3 regions of the Micromonospora sp. NPDC126480 genome follow, and region 2 is predicted to be linked to each of the others. Evidence: riboswitches for the same ligand, from Rfam matches in the RefSeq annotation. Region 2 holds a riboswitch; each other region holds the start of a gene.
What was found. Region 2 has a riboswitch for cobalamin ahead of ABTW87_RS27995 (ribonucleoside-diphosphate reductase subunit alpha). Riboswitches for the same ligand answer to the same signal wherever they lie in the genome.

Region 1: linked by a shared signal. The riboswitch ahead of ABTW87_RS00820 (ABC transporter substrate-binding protein) and the one ahead of ABTW87_RS27995 (ribonucleoside-diphosphate reductase subunit alpha) in region 2 are both predicted to bind cobalamin.
Region 3: linked by a shared signal. The riboswitch ahead of cobN (cobaltochelatase subunit CobN) and the one ahead of ABTW87_RS27995 (ribonucleoside-diphosphate reductase subunit alpha) in region 2 are both predicted to bind cobalamin.

Annotation. Positions count from the first base shown of each region.
Region 1 covers NZ_JBEORU010000001.1:158,479-162,878, reverse strand. The annotation lists gene ABTW87_RS00830 (ABC transporter ATP-binding protein) at 1-498, opposite strand, end outside; gene ABTW87_RS00825 (FecCD family ABC transporter permease) at 495-1,598, opposite strand; gene ABTW87_RS00820 (ABC transporter substrate-binding protein) at 1,637-2,575, opposite strand; cobalamin riboswitch at 2,660-2,791, opposite strand; gene ABTW87_RS00815 (M14 family metallopeptidase) at 2,857-4,400, opposite strand, start outside.
Region 2 covers NZ_JBEORU010000042.1:10,276-14,675, forward strand. The annotation lists gene ABTW87_RS27980 ((2Fe-2S)-binding protein) at 1-263, opposite strand, end outside; gene ABTW87_RS27985 (CbtA family protein) at 265-1,014, opposite strand; gene ABTW87_RS27990 (CbtB domain-containing protein) at 1,032-1,250, opposite strand; cobalamin riboswitch at 1,534-1,756, shown strand; gene ABTW87_RS27995 (ribonucleoside-diphosphate reductase subunit alpha) at 1,886-4,258, shown strand; gene ABTW87_RS28000 (ribonucleotide-diphosphate reductase subunit beta) at 4,294-4,400, shown strand, end outside.
Region 3 covers NZ_JBEORU010000016.1:32,757-37,156, forward strand. The annotation lists gene ABTW87_RS16740 (MFS transporter) at 1-475, shown strand, start outside; gene ABTW87_RS16745 (hypothetical protein) at 644-1,300, opposite strand; gene ABTW87_RS16750 (hypothetical protein) at 1,398-1,739, shown strand; cobalamin riboswitch at 1,797-1,926, shown strand; gene cobN (cobaltochelatase subunit CobN) at 2,212-4,400, shown strand, end outside.

The DNA.
Region 1 (4,400 bases), on a different contig from region 2:
GGCCCCCTGGGCCAGAGCCCGGGCCAGGAAGACGCGCTGCCGCTCACCACCGGAGAGGGTGGCCAGCTCCCGGGTGTGGAAGCCGGTGAGGTCCAGCTGGTCCAGCACGTCGTGCGCGGCGACCAGGTCGGCGGCGGACTCCCGGCCCAGCGGCGGGATGTACGGGGTCCGGCCGAGCAGGACGTAGTCCAGCACCGACATGCCGGCCGGCACCACCGGGGACTGGGCGACTGTCGCCACCACCCGGGCACGGTCCCGGCGGCGCAGCGCCCGGATCGGCGTACCGAAGAGACTGACCGCGTCCGGTGCGGGCAGCAGGCCGCCGACGGCGCGCAGCAGCGTCGACTTGCCGGCGCCGTTCGGGCCGATCACCGTGACCCACTCCCCGGCCGCGACGGTCAGGTCGACGCCGGCGAGGATCGGTACCCCGCCCAGCCGGACGTGCAGGTCACGCACCTCCACGGCGGGCGCGGCGGGCGCGGCGGCCGGGCCGGTCATCCCAGCACCCGCCGGGTGGTACGCAGGACCAGCACGAAGAACGGGCCGCCGAGCAGGGCGGTGACCACGCCGATCGGGATCTCCTCCGGGGCGGCGGCGGTCCGCGCGATGACATCGGTCAGCGCCAGGAACGCCCCGCCGAAGAGCATCGACAGCGGCAGGATCACCCGGTAGCTGGACCCGGCGAGCAGCCGTACGGTGTGCGGCACGATGATCCCCACGAAGCCGATCAGCCCGGACGCGGAGACCGCGGCGGCGGTGCCGAGCGAGGCGGCGGCGATCAGCAGGTAGCGCGACCGTTGCGGGTGCAGGCCCAGGCTGCTCGCCTCGTCGTCACCGACGGACAGCACGTCCAGCTCGCGCCGGTGCAGCAGCACCACCACGGCGGTGAGCAGGAAGTACGGCAGGACGAGCCGGACGTCGTGCCAGCCGGCGGTGGCGAGCCGGCCGAGCAGCCAGGAGTAGACCTGCTGGATGCTGTCCGAGTTGCGCTGCAGCAGGTAGGTCTGCCCGGCGGAGAGGAACGCGGCGACCGCCACCCCGGCCAGGATCAGCGTCGCCGGGGAGCGGCCCCGGCCGCCGGAGGAGCCGAGCAGGTACGTCATGAGGACCGCGCCGACCGCGCCGACGAACGCGGCCAGCGGGACGGTGACCGGCAGCCCGGTGATCGCGCCTCCCGCGCCCACCCCGGCGGTGATCACCACGGTGACCGCCAGCCCGGCCCCGGCGGCGACGCCGAGCAGGTACGGATCGGCCAGCGGGTTGCGGAACACGCCCTGGTACGCGCCGCCGGCGAGGGCGAGCAGCCCGCCGACCAGCAGACCGAGCACGGCACGGGGCAGCCGTAGCTCGGTCACGATGGCGATCTCCCGTTCGGTCAGCCCGCTGTCGAGGCGTACTCCGGGAAGGAGGTTCAGCAGCTCCACCGCGACGCTGCCCGGCGGCAGGCTGACCGGGCCGAGCGACACGCCCGCGACCAGGGCGACGAGCACCGCGGCCAGGCCGGCGGCCAGCCAGCGTGGGCGGAGGCCCGCCGGCCGGGGCACCTGCGGCGCCCGGGCCGGCGGGAAGGAAGGGCCCCTTTTTAACGCCTGCTGCATGGAAAGGGTCCCCTGTTAACGCCCGGCGACGGCGAGCGTCACGCCGGCACCTTGGCGACCGCGTCGATGATCGTGCGGAGCAGGTCGACGACGCGCGGGCCCCAGCGCGAGGCGATGTCGTCGTCGAGCGCCACGACCTGGTTGTTCTTGACCGCGGTGATCCCCGCCCAGCCGGCCCGGGCCTTGACCGTGTCCGCGCTCTGCTGGCAGCACTTGGTGTCGGCGAGGAAGACGAAGTCCGGGTTGGCCTTGACGATGACCTCCTGGGAGAGCTGCGGGTAGCCGCCGCTCTTGCCGTCCGCGTCGGCCGCGTCGGCGATGTTCTCCAGGCCGGCGAGCGTGTACAGCGAGCCGATGAAGGTCTTGCTGGTGGCCGTGTACAGCTCGGGACCCAGCTCGTGGAAGTAGGTCAGCTTCTCCGACCGCTGCGGCAGGTCGGCGACCAGCTTGGCGATGTCGTCCTTCATCCGCTGCACCACGTCGGCGGCCTCGGCCGGGTGCCCGGTCAGCGTGCCCAGGTCGGTGATCTGCCGGTAGGTGTCGTCGAGCGTGGTCGCGGCCGGGGTGATGACCACCGGGATCTTCAGCTTGCCGAGCTGCTCCACGACCTTGTTGCGGTCGTCGGAGAGCACCACCAGGTCCGGGTTCCGGGCGGCGATCGCCTCCGCGTTCGGCTGGAAGCCGGAGAGGTCGCTCTTGGGCGCCTCGGGCGGGTAGTTCGAGTTGTCGTCGACGGCGGTCACCTGCTTGCCGGCGCCGATCGCGAAGAGCATCTCGGTGGTCGTCGGCGACAGCGAGATGATCTTCTCCGGCCGCTTTTCGAGGGTCACCGGGCCGACGGTGACCGGGAAGGTCGCGGCGGCCGACGCGCTGCCGCCGGTCGCGGGGGTGTCGGAGGTCTTCTCGGCGCAGGCGCCGAGGGCGAGCGCCGCCACCGCGAGGGTCGCGGCGAAGAGCCGGGGGGTACGTCTGGACATCGGTCCTCCTGTCGGTCGAGGATCGTGGTGCTTCGCCGACAGGGAGCCCGGGGCGCCCGTCCGCGAGGCGCCCTTCCTCGAGAGCGCGAATCGCGACCGACCGCAGGCGACCTGGCTCGTCCCCGATGATCGGGGCATCACAGTTGCGGGACAGCGCCGGTTTCGCACCGGCTTCGCTGCGGGATGGTCGGTAAGACGGTAGCGCACGCTCGGACCGTTCCCACCGAGGTGGTGGGTGGGGTGGGGCCCCGTCGGGGGGCGGGACGGGGCCCCACCTGTTCTCAGGAGGCGGTGATGGTGACGTTGTCCACAGCCGCCTCGACGAGGCTCGCTCCGGAGGCGTCCGCCGCCTCGACCTGGATCCGGACGGACTGGCCGGCGTACGGGCTCAGGTTCAAGCTCGCCACCGCCCAGGAACCGTTGCGGTTGGTGGCCGCGCCCGCCTGGTTGAGCAGCGTGGTGGTGCCGCCGCTGTGCACGACGCTGACCCGGAGGTAGTCGGCCGACGACGAGTTCGAGCCATGGGCCAGGTACCACGCCAGGGACAGCGTCAGCGTGCCGCTCGACGGCAGGGTCACCGCCGGGGAGCGGGCGCTTGTCACGCCACCGTCGATGTCGTAGTCACCCGCTCCGGTCCCGGCGAGCCGGCCGGTGACCAGGTCGTTGCTGCCGGCGTACGGGGTGAGCTGCTTGGCGCCGCTGGAGTTGGTCGCCTGGGCGGCGCCCCGCTCCCACGCCCCGGTCGTCGCGGTGTCGGTGCCGTTCGGGTTGATCGTCCAGCCGGTCGCGGTCTCGAAGGTGTCCGACCACACCGTCGTGCCGCCGCCACCGCCGCCGCAGTACTGGCCGTCCTTGCCGATCGCCCGGTACGGGCAGTCGGCGTACTCGGCCAGGATCAGCACCGCGTCGCGGTTGCGCGAGGTCTCGCGCGGGATGACCTCGTCGGGCGGGTAGAAGCCGCCACCGCTGGCCGAGCCCGGGTACATCTCGAAGGTGTACGCCCAGATGCCGTGCTGCCCCCACATCCAGTCGATGCTGGTGCCGTCGGCGATGTAGAGGTCACTGGACTGCTCGGGGGTGTACCCGTTGGTGGCCGCCATCTGCTGGCCGATGGTGGCGAAGGTGTTGTACTGGTCGGCGCTCATTCCCGGCGCGGTGTTGTTGTACGTGTAGCCGAACGGCCAGAGCACCAGCTGGGAGTAGGTGTGGAAGTCGATGTTGGCTTTGATCTGCTGCACGCCGCCGACGACCCGGCTGTTGACGAAGTTGCGCAGCGCCTGCGTCTCCGGGGCGGAGAACGCCGACGGGCCCCGGTAGGTGTCCGACGAGGTCGAGCCGGACGAGCCGCCGCAGCAGCCCCACTGGTAGGACCAGTTGCGGTTGAGGTCGGTGCCGACGTACGACGAGCCGCTGTTCGGCTGCCGGTTCTTCCGCCAGGAGCGGTACGAGCCGGTGGCGATGTCGTACTCGCTGCCGTCCGGGTTGACCGTCGGCACGATCCAGATCTCCCGGCTGTTGACGATGTTCGTGATCCGGGAGTCCGAGCCGTAGTTGTCGGTGAAGAGGTTGAGCAGGTAGACCGCCATCTCGACGGTCAGGTGCTCCCGGGCATGCTGCTGGGCGTTGAAGAGGATCTCCGGCTCGTTCTCGTCGGTGGCGACGTTGTCGGAGATCTTCACCGCCATCAGGTCCCGGCCCTCGTACGAGCTGCCGATGCTGATCTTCCGGGCGATGGACGGGTGGTCGGCGACCACCTTGTTCACCGCGGCCGTCAGCTCGGCGTAGTTGTGGTAGGCGGAGTCGGCGGGCGGGAAGTCGAGGGTGC
Region 2 (4,400 bases):
CGCGCCGCCACGCCCAGGAACGTGATCGACGCGACGACGCGCACCGGCACCGCGTCTGCCGGCAGCTCGCACCGCGTACGCAGCGCGTCGGCCGCCGCGTCCACACGCTCGGTCAGGACGTCGCCGTTCAGCAGCTCGGCCAGTGGCCGCCAGCCCGCCCGGTCGGACAGCGCGGACCAGGTGAAGAAGGGTCCGAGCGCGGAGGCCGCCGCCAGCGCCGGTCGGGCGTCGCGGCGTTCGATCGGCGATGGCGGCGGAGCCACGTCATCGGCCGGCGGGCACGGCCACGGTGTGCTGCGACCGGCGCACGCCCCGGTCGACAAGCAGTCCGAAGACCAGTCCGAGCGTCGCCCAGACGACGAGCTGGGTTCCCAACGACGCCAGCCGGAAATTCCAGAGCAGGATCGGCGAGAAGCCCTCCGGGACCTCCTCGATCGACGGCAGCACCGCCAGCGCGAGCCCGACGACCAGGACGAAGGCGCCGACCCCGACGAGGCTCGCGTTCCAGGCGCCGAGCCGTGCAGCCTGCGCCCGGGCGAGGTGTCCGCCGAGCGCCACCGCGGCGAGCGCGATCACCATCATGAGGAAGAACAGCGAGGTGCGTCGACCGATGGTGTCGGGGTCGCCGGTCGCCGGCGGGTTGGCCGGGTACTTGAGCCACGGGACCAGCGCGACCACCACGAATCCGGTGAGCGCGACCAGCACCGCGGTCACCCGCGAGCCGAACCGGCCGATCCGCCCGTAGGCGGCGGCGAACACCATCGCGAAGATCCCACCGAGGGCGACGGCGTAGATGACCGACGCGGTGAGCAGGCCGACGGTGCTCTGCACCGTACGGCTGATGCCCTCCGGCCCGTCGGCGACGGCCGGCTCCGGTGCGGCGTTGGCCTCCTCGAACGCGATGGCCTGGTTGATCGGGCCTTCACCGACGAAGTAGGCGAACACGAACGCCAGGAGTCCGGCGGCGAGGCCGGCGAGCATTCCGCGGACGAGCAGGGCGCGGGGTGACAGCATGGTTGCCGACCCGGCCGTCAGTGGCAGGGGAAGCCGAGCAGGTGCCGGCCGTCGTGCACGAACTCGTGCACGTTCTCGCCGCTGACCAGCTGGAAGACACCCTGCTCGGTGCCGACGAAGTAAAGCAGCACGAGGGCCAGGACGGTGCCGAAGAGCAACCACGGCTGCAGCTCACGCCACGGGATGGCGACGGGCGTGATGGCCGGCTGGGGCAGGGCGGAAGACGGGGTGGACACGGGGCAACCTCCTCGGGATTACGCGTCCCACAACGGGTTCCGGTGACGGTGGCGGGTCTGACTTCCGCGTCCCGAGGTCTCCGGCGGACGCGGTCACAGTGGCGCGACCGTGCCGGAGTTGCACCGGCTTCCGCACATCGTCACTCGCCCCGGACGCTACGGTCGGCAATGCCGGGGTGTCAACCAGTACATCGCCGGTCATCGATGGCATGCGCGTCGGGGGTGAGACATAGGTGACACGCGGACGCGACATCTGGTGTTGCCTGCCCGACAGCAGCGGCAGATATGGTGTCCCACGCAACTGGTTCGGCCGCTCCCGCCCGGGAGTGGTCGAGGCAAGAGGGAATCCGGTGTGAATCCGGGACTGCCCCGCAGCGGTGAGTGGGAACGACCGCCGTCATGAAGCACTGGGCCCGTTCGGGCCTGGGAAGCGACGGCCAGTAGGCGACCGGGGTCCCCGGTCCGGCCCGCGAGTCCGAAGACCTGCCAGCGCGCCGTACGCGTTCGCGTGCGGCGGTCGGAGGCCGCGCGGGACGGCCGACGCCATCTGCCGGCCGCGGCCGGCACGCCGTCCGGCGACCAGTGGCGTTCTCCTGCGCGTTCGTCGACCTCGTCGACAGGCGTGAGGAGGGGACATGACGGCGACGCAGGAGCAGGCTGCGGTCGAGCCGCCGGAGCAGCGTCGGCAGGTTATGCGGGTCCGCAAGCGCAACGGTGACACCGAGCCGGTGGACGTCAACAAAATCGTCAAGGCGGTCGAGCGTTGGGTGGCCGACCTGGACGAGGTGGATCCGCTGCGGGTCGCGACGAAGACGATCAGCGGCCTGTACGACGGGGCGAGCACCGCCGAGCTGGACAGGTTGTCGATCCAGACGGCGGCCGAGCTGATCGGCGAGGAGCCTCAGTATTCCCGGCTGGCGGCGCGGCTGTTGGCCGCGTTCGTGGACAAGGAGGTCCGCGGGCAGGGGGTGGCGAGCTTCAGCCAGTCCGTCCGTTACGCGTACGGGCTGGGCCTGATCGGGGACGACACGGCCGCGTTCGTGGCCCGCAACGCCCGCAAGCTGGACGACGCCGTGGACCCGGCCGGTGATCTGCGGTTCGAGTACTTCGGGCTGCGCACCGTCGCCGACCGGTACCTGCTGCGCCACCCCGAGTCCCGGCTGGTGGTGGAGACGCCGCAGTACTGGCTGCTGCGAGTGGCCTGCGGGTTGTCCGAGACGCCGGTCGAGGCGATCGGGTTCTACCGGCTGATGTCGTCGCTGGCGTACCTGCCCAGTTCACCGACGCTGTTCAACTCGGGTACCCGGCACACGCAGATGTCGTCGTGTTTCCTGGTCGACTCGCCCCGCGACGAGCTGGACTCGATCTACGAGCGGTACCACCAGGTGGCGAAGCTGTCGAAGTTCTCCGGAGGCATCGGCATCGCCTGGTCGCGGGTACGCGGCCGCGGTGCGCTGATCCGCGGCACGAACGGCCGCTCCAACGGCATCGTCCCGTTCCTGAAGACCCTCGACGCCGGTGTGGCGGCGGTCAACCAGGGCGGCCGGCGCAAGGGGGCGGCGTGCGTGTACCTGGAGCCGTGGCACCCGGACATCGAGGAGTTCCTGGAGCTGCGGGACAACACCGGCGAGGAGTCCCGGCGCACCCACAACCTCAACCTGGCCAACTGGATTCCGGACGAGTTCATGCGCCGGGTCGAGGCCGATGGCGACTGGTCGCTGATCGACCCGTCCGACGCGCCGGAGCTGCCGGACCTCTACGGCGAGGAGTTCGACGCCGCCTACCGGATCGCGGAGAAGAAGGCGGTGCGGACGGTCCGGGCCCGGGACCTGTACGGGCGGATGATGCGCACCCTGGCGCAGACCGGCAACGGGTGGATGACGTTCAAGGACCCGTCGAACCGGCTGTCCAACCAGACCGGCGTGCCGGGCAACACGATCCACCTGTCCAACCTGTGCACCGAGATCCTCGAGGTCAACAGCGACACCGAGACCGCGGTGTGCAATCTGGGCTCGGTCAACCTCGGCGCCCACGTCACCGCCGACGGGATCGACTGGGAGAGGCTGCGCTCCACGGTACGGACCGCTGTGGTCTTCCTGGACCGGGTGATCGACATCAACTACTACCCGGCCGATCAGGCGGCGGCGTCGAATCCGCGTTGGCGGCCGGTCGGGCTCGGCCTGATGGGCCTGCAGGACGCGTTCTTCACGCTGCGTCTGCCGTTCGACTCGGCCGAGGCGAAGGCGCTGTCGACCCGGGTGCAGGAGGAGGTCTTCCTGACCGCCCTGGAGACCTCCGTCGGGCTGGCCGAGCGGTTCGGCCCGCACCCCGCGTACGCCGAGACCCGCGCCGCCCGCGGCGAGCTGCACCCGGACCTGTGGGGTGCCGAACCCACCCAGACCGAGCGGTGGTCGGCGCTGCGCGCGGCGGTCGCCGCGCACGGCCTGCGCAACTCGCTGCTGGTCGCGATCGCCCCGACCGCCACGATCGCCTCGATCGCCGGTTGCTACGAGTGCATCGAGCCGCAGGTGTCCAACCTGTTCAAACGCGAGACCATGTCCGGCGAGTTCCTCCAGGTCAACACGTATCTGGTCCGGGAGTTGAAGGCGCGGGGACGGTGGACGCCGGAGATCCGGGAGCAGATCAAGCGCGCCGAGGGTTCGGTGCAGGCGATCGGCGAGTTGCCCCCCGAGGTGAAGGAACTGTTCCGCACCGCATGGGAACTTCCGCAGCGGGCACTGATCGACCTGGCCGCCGCCCGGGCGCCGTACGTCGACCAGTCGCAGTCGTTGAACCTGTTCATGCAGGCGCCGACCATCGGCAAGCTGTCCTCGATGTACCTGTACGCCTGGAAGTCCGGGCTGAAGACCACCTACTACCTGCGCTCGCGACCCGCGACGCGCATCCAGCAGGCCACCGTCGCCGTCAAGCCGGTGGTCACCGCCGGCGACGCCGACGCGCTGGCCTGCTCCCTGGAGAACCCCGAGAGCTGCGAGGCCTGCCAGTGACCACGACGTCCGAACCCCGTACCGACATCCGGCACATGCTTCTCGACCCCGGCATGGACCTGACCCTGCGCCCGATGCGCTACCCGCACTTCTTCGACCGGTTCAAGGACGCCATCAAGAACACCTGGACCGTCGAGGAGGT
Region 3 (4,400 bases), on a different contig from region 2:
CTGGGTCGCGGTCGCGTTCGTCGACGGGTACGACCTCAGCGAGGCCGCCGCGGCCGCCGTCTTCGGGGTGTTCGTGGTGGGCATGACGCTCGGCCGGACGGTCGGCACCGTCGCCCTGGACCGGTGGGGCCGGGTGCCGGTGCTCTCCGGCACGATCCTGCTCGCGGTGCTCGGCGCGGGCCTGGCGGTGCTTGCCGGTTCCGGGCCGGTGGCGGTCGTCGGCGTGGCGCTGTGGGGACTCGGGGCGTCGCTCGGCTTCCCGGTGGGGATGAGCGCCGCGGCGGACGAGGAGGACCGGGCTCCGGCCCGGGTCAGCGTGGTCGCCGTGATCGGGTACACCGCCTTCCTCGCCGGCCCGCCGCTGCTGGGCCTGCTCGGCGACCGGGTCGGCACGCTGCAGGCGCTGCTCGTGGTGCCGATCCTGCTGCTGCCGACGCTCGCCCTGGTCCCGGTCACCCGCCCGCCGGCCCGCTGAGACGCGAGTGACGCGGCGTGTCGGGGACGCGGCGTGTCACGCGTGGTGGGCGGTTCGCCGTCGAGCAGTATTCCTGTCCGGCATGAATATGCCTCTCCGTCATATCGCTCGTCAGCGAATGGTTCTCGGCGGCCCGTCGGAGCAGCCGGGGGGCCGCGGGGCATCAGGTCAGTCGTGGAGCCAGACCCGCAGGGCCCCGGCGGTGCGGAAACCGACGCGCTCCGCCGCCACCAGGTCGTCGCCGGACTCGTAGCCGACGAGCGCGTCGGTGGCTGGCAGCGCGGCCCAGATCTCCGCCGGCCCGACGGTGCGGGCGAAGACGTTGGAGACTCCGACCAGCGGCCCGCCCCGGTGCAGGATCGCCCCGCCGGCCACCCCGGTCCCGTCGAGGCGGGCCAGGACCGTCACCCGGGGATCGGCGAGCAGGGCCGGGCGGAACAACTCGCCCCCGCCGTGTGCCTCGGCCCATCCGGCGAGTGCCGCCGGCGTGCTCACCGGGGTGAGGGGCACCCCGGGCAGGGGCGTGGCGCCGGCGCGACGGTGGATCCACCGCGCGCCGAACAGGACCCGGAAACCGTACGGCGCGAGATCGAGGTCGGCGAAGCTGTCCTTGACCGACGCGCCCGGACCGGTCTCGATCCGGCCGAGCAGGGTGGCCGCCGCCACGCCGGGGCGGAGGGTCACCGCGTCCGGGTACCAGGTCGGCGACCGGTGCGGAACCGACCAGGCGTCGTCGTCGGCGACCCCGGCCAGCCCGTGCGTACGGCACACCAGGTCGCACCAGGCGGCGTTGTCCCGTACCGCGCCGATCGTCGTGTCGTCCACGCGGGCACCCTAACGTCATCGGATCACCAGGCGACGTACAGGAGACTGCCAGGAACAGGTGGTGAACTGGAGGTCGGGCCGAGGAGAGGAGATCGGCATGGGCTGGTTCAGCCGGCGGTCGCGTACCCGGGGATCCGACGGGGTCCCGACGAAGCTCGACCGGGAGGCCACCCGCGAGGACCTGGCGGCCCTGGAGGCGTTCGTGGCCAGCCACACCGGGGTCGAGTTCTACCTGGAGCCGGAGACCACCGCGACCGACACGACAGTGGTGGCGATCGCCCACGACGGTGAATGGATCCGCCGCCGCACCGGCTCGCCGCGGGTCGCGGCGGCGCTCGCGCACCGCCTGGCCCTGCCGCTGTACGAAGCGGCGAAGACCGGCTACCCGGAACGGATGCGCGCCTGGAACCGGGCCCACCCGGAACGCCGCGCCCGCTAAGCGCCGCGTTGACCGGGCCGCCGGCGGTGTGGCAGAGTTCGCGGCCGGACGGCAGTGAAGGAAGCCGGTGCGAATCCGGCGCGGTCCCGCCACTGTCACCGGGGAGCGATCCCCCCTCGCGAGTCACGGCCGCGCGTGCGCGGTTGGAAGACCGGGGGTGAGCGTCGATCCGGGAGCCAGGATACTTCGGCCGTCGGTGCACCCCAGGGCGTGGACACCCGAGGAGGACCCGATGACGCGCAGCGTCCCTGCCATCGACGATGATCGTCGTTCCCGTTCCGGTCGCCGCCGCGTGTTCCGGCTCCGCCGCCGCGCCGGCCGCTCCGCACACGCCTGACGAGGCCACTCCCGGCCGATCCGGCGCGCCCCGGCGCGCAGCGGTGACCCGCCGCAGCCGCTGACCTGGCCTCGCCCCTCGCCCCTCGCCCCGCCCGGCCCGCGCCGGCCCGGGCGTCACTCTCCGGAGCCACCTGTGCGCATCCTGCTGCTGTCCACCGCCGACACCGACCTGCTCGCCGCCCGGGCCAGCGGCGGCGACTACCGCCTGGCCAACCCCGCCCGGGTCGGGGCCGAGGTCGTGCCCGGGCTGCTCGACGGCGCCGAGCTCGCCGTCGTACGCCTGCTCGGCGGTCGGGCGGCGTGGCCGGACGGGCTGGCCGCGGTGCTCGCCTCCGGCGTGCCGACCGTGGTGCTCTCCGGCGAGAGCCTGCCGGACGCGGATCTGATGGCGGCGTCCACCGTGCCCGTCGGAGTGGCCACCGAGGCGCTGTCCTACCTGGTCGAAGGCGGTCCGGAGAATCTGGCGCAGCTGGCCCGGTTCCTGTCCGACACGGTGCTGCTCACCGGGGAGGGGTTCGCGCCACCCGCCCGCACCCCGGCGTACGGGGTCCACGGCGACCGGCCCGCCGACCCGGACCGGCCGACCGTCGGGATCGTCTTCTACCGGGCGCACGCTCTGGCCGGCAACACCGGGTTCGTGGACGTGCTCGCCGACGCCGTCGAGGCGGCCGGCGCCAACGCGCTGCCGGTCTTCTGCGGCTCGCTGCGCGGGCTGACCGCCGGAGCCGGCCCGCTGGGGCTGTTCGCCCGCTGCGACGTGCTGCTCGTCACCGTGCTCGCAGCCGGCGGCACGGTCGCCGCGGACGCCTCCGGCGGCGGCGACGAGGACGCGTGGGACGTCGGCGCGCTCGCCGCGCTCGACGTACCGGTGATCCAGGCGCTCTGCCTGACGAGCACCCGTGAGCAGTGGGCCGGCAGCGACGCCGGACTGTCTCCACTGGACGCGGCGATGCAGGTGGCGGTCCCCGAGTTCGACGGGCGGATCATCACCGTGCCCTTCTCGTTCAAACGGATCGACGCCGACGGGCTGTCGGCGTACGAGCCGGATCCGGAGCGGGCCGCCCGGGTCGCCGGCGTCGCGGTGCGGCACGCCCGGCTGCGGCAGGTGCCGAACGCCGCCAAGCGGGTGGCGGTGATCCTCAGCTCCTACCCCACGAAGCACTCCCGGGTCGGCAACGCCGTCGGCCTGGACACCCCGGCCAGTGCGGTGCGGCTGCTCGCCGCGCTCGCCGACGCCGGGTACGACCTGGGCGACCCGCCGGTTCCCGACGACGGGGACGACCTGATCCACACCCTCATCGCCGCCGGCGGGCACGACGTCGAGTGGTTGACCCCGGAGCAGCTCGCCGCCGCGTCGGCGCGGGTGCCGGGGGCGACCTACCGGCGGTGGTTCGCCGAGGTGCCGGCGGAGCTGCGCGCGGCGATGCGCGAGCACTGGGGCGAGCCGCCCGGCGAGCTGTACACCGACGGCGGGGACATCGTGCTGGCCGGGCTGCGCCTCGGCAACGTGGCCCTGCTGATCCAGCCGCCGCGCGGTTTCGGGGAGAACCCGGTCGCCATCTACCACGACCCCGACCTGCCGCCGAGCCATCACTACCTGGCCGCGTACCGGTGGCTCGCCGCGCCCGTCGGGGACGGCGGGTTCGGCGCGGACGCCGTGGTGCACCTCGGCAAGCACGGCACGCTGGAGTGGCTGCCCGGCAAGGGCCTCGGGCTGGCGGCCGACTGCGCCCCCGACGCGGTCCTCGGCGACCTGCCGCTGGTGTACCCGTTCATCGTCAACGACCCGGGCGAGGGCACCCAGGCCAAGCGCCGGGCGCACGCCGTCGTCGTCGACCACCTGGTGCCGCCGATGGCCCGCGCCGAGACGTACGGCGACCTGGCCAAGCTGGAGCAGCTCCTCGACGAGTACGCGACCGTGCAGGCCCTCGACCCGGCCAAGGTCCCCGTCGTGCAGGGCCAGATCTGGGACCTGGTCCGGGCCGCCGAGCTGCACCAGGACCTGCACGTCGACGCCATGCCGGCGGCGGACGACTTCGACGACTTCGTGCTGCACCTCGACGGGTACCTGTGCGAGGTCAAGGACGTGCAGATCCGCGACGGCCTGCACGTGCTGGCCGCCGCGCCGGCCGGGGAGACACGGGTCAACCTGGTGCTAGCCGTGCTGCGCGCGCCGCAGGTGTGGGGCGGTGCCCGCGCCCTGCCCGGCCTGCGGCAGGCGCTCGCCGCGAGCTACGGCCTGGACGAGGCCGCGCTGCTCGCCGCACCCGGCGAGCGGCTGGCCCTGCCCGAGGCGCTCACCGAGGCGGCCGACGGTCCGGC